One region of the Rhizobium sp. AN5 genome, then DNA from elsewhere that is predicted to be linked to it. Evidence: predicted binding sites of a transcription regulator. Region 1 holds the regulator's gene; the other holds the start of a gene.

The links. Region 1 encodes PhoB, which activates phosphate uptake and scavenging genes when phosphate is short. Its sites were predicted from a motif close to TGTCATNNANCTGTCAT; they were not measured.
Region 2: a site for PhoB is predicted at 3,701-3,717, ahead of CRP02_RS20330 (ceramide glucosyltransferase). Genes of this name have one in related genera too.

What each region holds. Positions count from the first base shown of each region.
Region 1 is NZ_OCMJ01000004.1:192,757-197,793, forward strand. Features, by position in the region: gene pstC (phosphate ABC transporter permease subunit PstC) at 1-298, shown strand, start outside; gene pstA (phosphate ABC transporter permease PstA) at 295-1,617, shown strand; gene pstB (phosphate ABC transporter ATP-binding protein PstB) at 1,632-2,447, shown strand; gene phoU (phosphate signaling complex protein PhoU) at 2,546-3,271, shown strand; gene phoB (phosphate regulon transcriptional regulator PhoB) at 3,303-3,986, shown strand; gene CRP02_RS13205 (GcrA family cell cycle regulator) at 4,286-4,819, opposite strand.
Region 2 is NZ_OCMJ01000004.1:1,579,347-1,584,383, reverse strand. Features, by position in the region: gene CRP02_RS20360 (efflux RND transporter periplasmic adaptor subunit) at 1-441, opposite strand, end outside; gene CRP02_RS20355 (hypothetical protein) at 678-833, shown strand; gene CRP02_RS20350 (DUF429 domain-containing protein) at 850-1,635, shown strand; tRNA gene CRP02_RS20345 (tRNA-Arg) at 1,643-1,719, opposite strand; gene CRP02_RS20340 (ETC complex I subunit) at 1,771-2,076, opposite strand; tRNA gene CRP02_RS20335 (tRNA-Pro) at 2,342-2,418, shown strand; gene CRP02_RS20330 (ceramide glucosyltransferase) at 2,473-3,615, opposite strand; gene CRP02_RS20320 (DUF982 domain-containing protein) at 4,199-4,468, opposite strand; gene CRP02_RS20315 (BON domain-containing protein) at 4,680-4,928, shown strand; gene CRP02_RS20310 (DUF192 domain-containing protein) at 4,987-5,037, opposite strand, start outside.

The sequences.
Region 1 (5,037 bases):
TCCCGCCGCTCTTCCCGGCATCGTCGGCGCCGTGCTGATGACGGCGTCGCGTGCGATTGGCGAGACCATGATCGTGGTTCTTGCGGCTGGCGTCGCTGCCCGCCTGCAGCTCAACCCCTTCGAACCCATGACAACAGTGACGGTCAAGATCGTCAGCCAGCTGACGGGTGACCTTGAGTTTACCTCGCCGCAAACGCTGGTGGCCTTCGCGCTGGGCATAACTCTTTTCGCAATCACGCTTTGCCTGAATATCTACGCGCTTTACATCGTGCGCAAATACCGGGAGCAATATGAATGACCGACATCGTTTCCCCGGCGGCCGGTGCTGCCGCCGTGAACAAGGCCACGCGCCGTGATATCGGCATCAAGCGTCGCTATGCTGCTGAACGCCGATTCCGCGCCTATGGATTGGCAGCAATCTCGTTCGGCCTCATCTTCCTCTTTCTGCTGCTCTGGTCGGTCGTATCCAAGGGTCACACCGCCTTCCAGCAGACGATGATTACCGTTCCGGTCGAGTTTTCCGAACTTATCATCGATCCGAAGAACGAGCGCGCAACCAATCCCGCAAAGCTGATGACGGCCAACTACCCCGTCCTCGCCCGTGATGCGGTTGCCAAGGTTCTCGGCGTCGCGCCGACGGATAAGGCCGGTCTTCGCGCCGTCAACGTCATGATCTCCGACAGCGTACGCACCCAGCTGCGTGATATCGTCGTCGCCGATCCTGCCGTCATCGGCACCACGCGCAGCGTCACGCTTCTGGCGTCGGGCGATGTCGACAGCGCCTTCAAGGGCCAGGTCGACATGTCGGTGGATGAAGCAAACCGCCGTATCTCGAACCAGCAGCTCGGCTGGATGAACCAGCTCGTGGAAAGCGGACAGCTTGGCAAGCATTTCAATACCGGCATCTTCGTCAACGGCGCTTCGAGCCGTCCGGAAGCCGCGGGTGTTGGCGTTGCGCTGATCGGCTCGTTCTACATGATGCTGATCGTGCTGGTGCTGTCGCTGCCGATCGGTGTTGCGGCCTCCATCTATCTGGAGGAATTTGCCCCCAAGAACCGGTTGACGGACCTTATCGAGGTCAACATCAACAATCTGGCGGCTGTTCCCTCCATTGTTTACGGTCTGCTTGGTCTCTCCGTCTTCATCAACTTCATGGGCTTTCCACGCTCGGCCTCGCTGGTCGGCGGCCTCGTCCTGACGCTGATGACCCTGCCGACTATCATCATCGCGACCCGCGCTGCATTGAAGGCCGTGCCGCCGTCGATCCGCGCCGCCGCACTCGGTCTTGGCGCTTCCAAGATGCAGACGATTTTCCATCACGTCCTGCCGCTGGCAATGCCTGGCATTCTGACCGGCACCATCATCGGTCTCGCCCACGCACTGGGCGAAACGGCGCCGCTGCTTCTGATCGGCATGGTGGCATTCGTCGCGAACTATCCGACAACGCCTATGGATCCGTCCACGGCCCTGCCGGTGCAGATTTACATGTGGGCGAACGAAGCTGAGCGTGCCTTTGTCGAACGGACATCTGGCGCTATCATCATCCTGCTTCTGTTCCTCATTCTCATGAATGTTGGCGCAATCCTGTTGCGTCGCCGCTTTGAGCGGCGCTGGTAGAGGGAGCTAGAGCAATGAACATGTTGTCGGAAGCAGCAGTTGAAAAGGCGCTGGACAAGAAAATGAATGAAGTCTCATACAAGATGATCGGCAAGGACGTTTCGGTTTATTACGGCGAAAAGCGCGCGCTTTACGACGTGAACCTCAATGTCCGCGAAAACACGGTGACTGCACTTATCGGCCCGTCCGGTTGCGGTAAATCCACTTTCCTGCGCACCTTGAACCGTATGAACGACACGATCGACGGTTGCCGGGTCACCGGCAAGATCACGCTCGATACCGACGATATCTACGATCAGCAGATCGACGTCGTGGAACTGCGTGCCCGCGTCGGCATGGTGTTCCAGAAGCCGAACCCGTTTCCGAAGACGATTTATGAGAACATCGCCTACGGCCCGCGTATCCACGGTCTCGCCCGCAACAAGGCGGATATGGACCAGATCGTCGAGCATAGCCTGCAGAAAGCGGGTCTCTGGAACGAAGTGAAGGACCGTTTGCTGGAATCCGGCACGGGCCTCTCCGGTGGCCAGCAGCAGCGTCTGTGCATCGCACGCGCGGTTGCCGTCAGCCCGGAAGTGATCCTGATGGACGAGCCGTGCTCGGCGCTGGATCCGATCGCGACTGCTAAGGTCGAGGAACTGATCCACGAACTGCGCACCAACTACACCATCGTCATCGTCACGCACTCCATGCAGCAGGCGGCGCGCGTTTCCCAGCGTACGGCCATGTTCCATCTTGGTCATCTTGTCGAAGAAAACGAAACCGACAAGATGTTCACCAATCCGGACGACCAGCGCACGCAGGACTACATCATGGGCCGCTTCGGCTGATCCCCGGCCGGTGCTTTATCGTAACCGTACAAGACTGGTGCCTCTGCCGTGCCCCGCTGTTGGGCACGCGCATGCAGGCCAAGCCGGAGGAATAGACCATGACACAGACAACGACCCATTCGCATATCCTGTCTGCCTATGACGACGAACTGAAGTTTCTGACGCGCCGCATCGCCGAAATGGGCGGTCTTGCCGAGCAGATGTGCGGTGACGCCGTGCGCGCGCTCGTCAATTCCGATGCGGCGCTCGCGCAGAAAGTCATTTCGGACGACACAATTCTCGACCACGCTGAGCGCGAAATCGGCGACAAGGCGATCGTAACCATCGCCAAGCGTCAGCCGATGGCGGCAGACCTTCGCGAGATCATCGGCACCCTGCGTATCGCCGCCGATCTCGAACGCGTCGGCGATCTTGGCAAGAACACGGCCAAGCGCGTCATCGCTGTCGCCGGCACCGGCGTTCCGCGCAAGCTCGCCCGCGGCATCGAGCATCTGTCCGACCTGGCGCTGGTGCAGCTCAAGGAAGTCCTTGACGTCTATTCCACGCGTTCCGCCGAAAAGGCCAATGCGATCCGTGAGCGCGACGAGGAAATCGATGCCATGTACACGTCGCTCTTCCGCGAGCTTCTGACCTACATGATGGAAGACCCGCGCAACATCACCACCTGCACGCATCTTCTGTTCTGCGCCAAGAACATCGAGCGTATCGGCGATCATGCGACGAATATCGCAGAGACGATCTATTACATGACCACCGGCAGCCAGCCGGAGGGCGAGCGTCCGAAAGACGACAGTTCCAACACGCTTGGTTCGGTGACCGAGTAACAGACAAGCAGAAGCTTGCGGAGTTCAGCATATGGTGCCCAAGATTGCAGTTGTGGAAGACGAGGAAGCATTGAGCGTCCTGCTTCGTTACAATCTCGAGGCTGAGGGATACGACGTCGACACGATACCCCGTGGCGACGAGGCGGAAATCAGGCTGCAGGAGCGCATTCCGGATCTTCTCATCCTGGACTGGATGTTGCCCGGTGTCTCCGGTATCGAACTGTGCCGGCGCTTGAGAATGCGGCCGGAAACAGAACGCCTGCCCATCATCATGCTGACGGCGCGTGGCGAAGAGAGCGAACGGGTTCGCGGTCTCGCTACCGGCGCTGACGATTATGTCGTCAAGCCGTTCTCGACGCCGGAACTCATGGCCCGGGTCAAGGCCATGTTGCGCCGGGCCCGTCCGGAGGTTCTTTCGTCGGTGCTGAAATGCGGCGATATCGAACTGGACCGCGAGACCCATCGCGTTCACCGCAAAAGCCGCGAAGTGCGCCTCGGCCCGACGGAATTCCGCTTGCTGGAATTCCTGATGACGTCGCCGGGTCGGGTGTTTTCCCGCTCGCAATTGCTGGATGGCGTCTGGGGTCACGATATCTATGTCGATGAGCGCACTGTCGATGTGCATGTCGGACGTCTGCGCAAGGCCCTGAATTTCTCGCACATGCAAGATGTCATCCGCACGGTGCGTGGTGCGGGATATTCGATGGAAGCTTGAGCGAAGCGGAACCAGATAGTTTAGCTGGCGAAGTAGTGCACCAAAAAATCAGGAAGCCCGAAATCTGAAACGGTTTCGGGCTTTTTCTATATGAATACCCGCCCAACTCGATGCCATTGTCCGTTTTGACCCGAGAGATCGGCGGCGCGTTGAAATCCGGATTGAAGGGTCACGCCCAATAGTAAGGGTAACGGGTGCGTCGTGCTATCAAGCCAACCCCGGAGCCTGTTTGGTTTTTACCATAAAAAAACGGGCCCGAAGGCCCGTAATTTTTGAGTGCTGAATGCGTGCCGCAACACTCAAGCTTTGCGGCGCTCGCTCACCGGCTGGTAGGCGAGTTTCGCATGGAACTTGCAATAAGGCGAAGATTCCAGCGCTTCACAACCGCAGAAATGGAAGTCGTCCTTCAGCGGATCGCCAACCGGCCACTTGCAGGTGCGCTCGGTCAGTTCCGTCAGCGTCAGGCGACGGGAAATCGGCGTGACCACGTTCTTGGAAGGAACGTAATCGAGCACCTGCGCGGTCTCGATATCGATCTCCTCGTGCAGCGCCGTTGCCGCGTTCGAACGGGTGAGGATGCGCGCCGGTGCCGCGTTGACGCGACCTGCGAAAGTGGTCGCGCGCGGCGCAGGGGCAGCGGTGCGCTTCGGCGCGGAGCGTGCCGAAGTCACAGGACCGCCAGCCTTGACGCGTCCCGGCAGATTGAGACGATGGACCTTGCCGATCACGGCATTACGGCTGACGCCGCCCAGCTGCGCTGCAATCTGGCTGGCGCTAAGGCCCTCGGACCACAATTTCTTGAGCTTTTCGACTCGTTCGTCTGTCCAGTTCATGCCGCTTCTCCGCTTGTCGCGTGTATTTTCGGCAGAATCCCTCTCCGTCTCGCGGGCATGCCGCAAGCGTGGTTTCTGCCTGATTTTCGGTGACTAGTTCCGCCGCAATGCAGTCTAGTAATTAGCGATTAACCTAGTGCCAGCCCGACTCCGTGGCAAGAGTCGCGGGAATCATCTGGAATCGATTTTCCGGTTTTCCCCAACTTGCTGGCGTATTG
Region 2 (5,037 bases), 1.4 Mb from region 1:
CGCCTTCAGCACATTGGCCTTGGCGGACGCAAGCTTGGCGCGGGCGCTCTGCACGTCGGCCTCCAGCTTGTTGGTGTCCAGTTCCGCCAGAATATCGCCTGATTTGACCGGGCTGTTATAGGTAACGTTGACCTTGCGAATGGTGCCGGACAATTCGCTCGATATGTCGACCTGATCGGTCGGCTGGACTGAGCCGGTGGAGGTTACGATGACGGAAAGGTCGCCCTGTCTCGCCGCTTCCGTGGTGTAGGTATAGGCGACGCCTGCGGCACGCGACTGATAATAATATCCAAGGCCCCCGCCGATCAGCACCACGGCTGCTGCGGCATAGAGATAGCGGCGCGACTTCTTCTTTCTACCTGACCTGCTGGTACCCAGAATGTCCCGCAGATCGGGCTGGCTGTTTTCCGTGTCGCGGCCATTGGTGTTGGCGTCATTCATTTTCGTCACCCGCAAAATTCAAAATACCACAGAGGATTGTTTCCAACCCCTGTTTCCGGTCCGTCTGTCGCTGTTTGTATTCCTCTGATTGTGGGAAGTGACATAGCTTGCCCAAAGGGGGAAGTGAAAACTTGGTAATATTTATGATAGCTCTGGTCTGCTAGAGATAAATCCGAAAAGGCCGATGTCATTGATGTGGCGCCGGTTTCAGAAGCGACATGCAGGACGATGATATAATGAACGACAATGTGGTGAAGTTCCGTAAACCGGCGCCCCCGAAAAAGCCGCGCCAGCCGCTTGGGCCAAAATCGAAAAAAGCCCTGACGATCGCCGCCATCATCGCTTTTTTCGCCGCCGCCTGGGGGTATTTTACGCTGTTCGGGCAGGGGTGACGCTCTGAAAGCCGTATTGGGTATAGACGCCGCATGGACTGTTACCCAGCCAAGCGGGGTCGCCTTGGTCATCAACGATGGAACAGGCTGGACGCTGCGTGCCGCCGCATCTTCCTACGTTGGCTTCCTCGCCTGTGGAGCCGATATCTCGGTTCTCGCTGATCGCCCAAGGGGATCAGTTGCCGAAGCATCAGCGCTTCTGGCGGCCGCCGAAGCCCTTGCGGGATGCAAGATCGATCTCGTTACGATAGATATGCCGCTCTCGCATCAACCGATTACTGCCCGCCGTGCTTCGGACAATCTGGTGTCTTCCGCCTATGGTTCCCGGCAATGCGGCACCCACACCCCAAATGCAATCAGGCCCGGCAAGGTCAGTGATGATCTCAAAATGGGGTTTGAACTTGCGGGATATCCGTTATTAACCAGGGAAATCAGCAGTCCCGGTCTGCTCGAAGTCTACCCGCACCCCGCGCTCGTTGAACTGACCAACGCCGCGAAACGGCTTCCGTATAAGCAGGGAAAAGTCAGCAGCTACTGGCGGTCGGATACGTCCGCAGACCGCCGCGCCAAACTCCTCGAGATCTGGTCGTTCATCATCGCACATCTCGATCGACGGATAGGCGGGGTTGCCGATGCACTCATCATTCCCGCGACGAACGCGAAGGGATGGGAAATGAAGGCTTTCGAGGACAAGATGGATGCCGTCGTGTGCGCCTGGGTAGGGATCTGTGGTTTGGAGAGTGAGGCAATGCCGTATGGCGACGACATTTCCGCAATCTGGATTCCGAAAGCGGCAGGTTAGGTGAAGATGGCGACCCCTGCAGGATTCGAACCTGCGACATTCGACTTAGAAGGTCGACGCTCTATCCAGCTGAGCTAAGGGGCCGTCGTGCCGGACTATTATTGCTCCGGCTGAAAATCGTTCAGTGCGTCTTCTTCAATGCGTCCAGGGCTGGGTGCGGTTGAAGCGGAAATTATCCGTGTAGGATACAACCTTGCGGGTCGCTTCCTTCGGCTGGATGACGCGGTATTCGATGCCCTTGCGCTGCGCATAGGCTTCTGCCTGTTCCTGCGTCTCGAATGTCAGCTTGACCTGCTGCTTCATGTCGGATGTCGAGGTGTATCCCATGATCGGATCGATCTTGCGCGGGACCTCAGCGTCGAATTCCAGAACCCAGACATTGGTTTTCGCCTTGCCGGATTGCATGGCGGTCTTTGCAGGGCGGTAAATCTTCGCAGGCATGTCGAAACTGCTCCGGTTGGGCGGTGGGGCATGCGCCCCGGATTACTATTCACGTACCTGAATAGAATAACCAAATCGTGTCAGGAACGCTGAATTTGAAATGGACCGACTCCAGGTGAGAGTCAAGACGATTATCCCTTGCAGCCTCTTCACGGTCCCACCGCTTTGCATGAGTTTTCGATAATCGAGACAATGGGCTCAACAAAGATGAATTTCCCTGTTGCGGACTGCGGGTGAACCGTGTATTCCCCAGCCATCGCCTCGGCGGAGTGTAGCGCAGTCTGGTAGCGCATCTGGTTTGGGACCAGAGGGTCGGGAGTTCGAATCTCTCCACTCCGACCATTTAAAGCGAAACATTCGCTTGTCGGCGTAACCCCTTCAAAGAATAGCTTCCGTTCAGTCCGCTGAAGGTCCGGCCAAAGTGCTTTCGGCCGTGCCTATCGTCATGACATTGCCGCGCCATGCAACCGCGCTGCCGATCCAGCTGCGTACCCAGACGAATGGCATGATGACATCCCGCGCGATCATTGCCGGAAGGGTATAGAGAGATATCGGCCACCGGTTGAGAGCTGCGAGCGCCAGTTCCGGGCCGTACATGATGGCGAGTACGGCAATCGCGGTGACGGCAAGGTTCGCATCCGCGGCAACGGCGGCAGCGAGTGCGAAGAGGAGCGGGGGAAGCGCGCCGGTGAGTATTTCCGGGGCGAAATATTGCGGGAAGGTGACGCGCCGTAGCCGCGCCCAGCGGGTCTGCCGCGACCAGATCTCACCGGCATGGCGCTGTCCGAGCGGCTGCTCGAACGGGGCCGACACCAGATGTACCTTGCGACCGGCATTTCTGACCAGCTTCGTGGAGGCGGCATCTTCGGCGATTTCGGCCGCGAGCGCGCGGATGCCGCCGCGCTCTTCCAGGAACGGCTTGTTCCACAACATCGATTTGCCCTGCGCGAAGCCCGTGCCGATGGCTTCCGCCGCATATTGCCAGCGGCCTTGCGAGCCGTTGAGGAAGGCGCATTCCACATGCGCCCAAAAGCCATCCGGCCGGGAGCCGAGTGGCGGCGAGCAGACCAGTCCGCTATCCGGCCGCCAGGCCGACATCATGGTTTCGATATAGGATTTTGGCATCAAAACATTGGAATCGGCCAGAATGACCCATTCGTGTCGGGCAGCGCGCCAGCCCTTGACGCAATTGTTCAGTTTGGGATTGGCGCTGATGCGATCATCGCCGATGAGCAATTGCGCTGAAACTGCGGGGAAGGCCGCGCTTGCCTTGCGCACTTCCTCGATCACGGGATCGAACTCGTCGGCGACGCAGAACAGCAGCTCATAGTCCGGCCAGTTGAGCTGGAAGGCGCGCGACAGCGTCAGCGGTGTGAAAGTTTCGATGCCGCGCAGCGGCACCACCAGCGATACCGGCGGTTTCTGCCGGACAAGTGCACTGTCCGTATCGCGTCTTTTCAGCCGCCAGCCTGCCAGAACGACACCGAGAAGATTGAAGGCGAGGAGCAGAATTGCACAAAGGGCAAAAACAGTTTCCATGCTGGCCAGTTCCACTCCCAAGCTTTCAGCGGTTTACCCGCCAACCGATTCCATGGAATTCGTCATTGCGGATTATAACGTTTGCATGACAGTTACATGTCATCTTCCGCGGGAAGGATCCGACTTCGGTCGTTCATGCGCCTCTGGCGCACCGGTCGATGCCGCGTTTGTTACCGAGAAAGCGTGAACAGTTTTTGCAGGCTCCCTGTTCGCGAGGGGAGACGGTTGTTTGCCCGGTTTGAATGCCATAACGACGAAGCGGGCGTGTCGCGGTGTCAGGAATAGTCACGTCGAAACACCGATTGGAAGAACGAAATCTATCCGAGTATTGACTGCCGGTGCCTGAGGAAAATTAAGACGGTGTATCTGACAGCAACCCTCGATCCCTTTGCTCCTGGTCATTTGAATGGGACAAAGCTCAGGCTTCAATAAAACGGGCGATCCACGCAGGTGGATTGCCCGTCGTTTTGACCTCTGGAGGCATGTTGACGAACGCAGATCGACCTGCCGCTCATCCGGTTGTCATCACCGTAAGTGATTGATATTTAGCCTATAATATTCGCCAAACCTTCCGCATTACGAGCTAGTGGATGTTCAGAATGTGCGCGTGGCTGCTTGCGACAAGAAACGATTCCCGCGCTTTTTCGATGTCGCATTTTCCGGCGATAGCATCGAGACAGTTCCTGCGTGCGTCCTCATATTCCGGTCCGTGTTCTTCCGGCCAGCGGTACATCAGCATGTCCAGCGCCACCAGAGGGCTGTAGATTTCCACCGCTGCGGATAGCGGCAGGTGGATCGCCACCGGCTTCATCCACGAGGCGTGGTGACACGGCTCCGTTCTGTTAATCAGCATGTCATTCTCCTCCCTGTTTCATGCGCCTTGACTGCAGATTTCACTCCCATGCGCGAAATGCTCACCTCACGAAATGGTTCCCGATCACCTAAAATGTGATCGGGCAGGGGGTTCCAATTTGCCAAGATGAATGGAAGATGAACGAATTGATGAACCGGAGATGAACAAAACCGTGATTCGGGCGTTGTAATAGCCAAGAAGGAGAACGCACATGTTCAATTTGTCAGGCATTCAGGAAAGCTTCTTTGGAGACCGCATGGCGGGTGTGTGCGAGGCTATCACCTCTGCACTGGCTTTCGAAAACGGTCTCGAGAAGTCGCGGATTTCCGCAACCGTCGAAAATGACGTGATCTATCTTGAAGGGACGGCGGATTCGGTCGAGGCAATCGACATTGCCATCAATCTTGCCGCATCCATTTCCAATTGCCGGATTTTGAGCCATATCGAGCCGGTCTACTGACATCTTGCCGGCCGGGCGAAACGTCGTCCGGCCTTTTCAGACGCAGTAACGCGGCAACTCATTTCCGGTTGCCGATTTGTGCACTGCGGACTACATCGCCCGGTCTGAT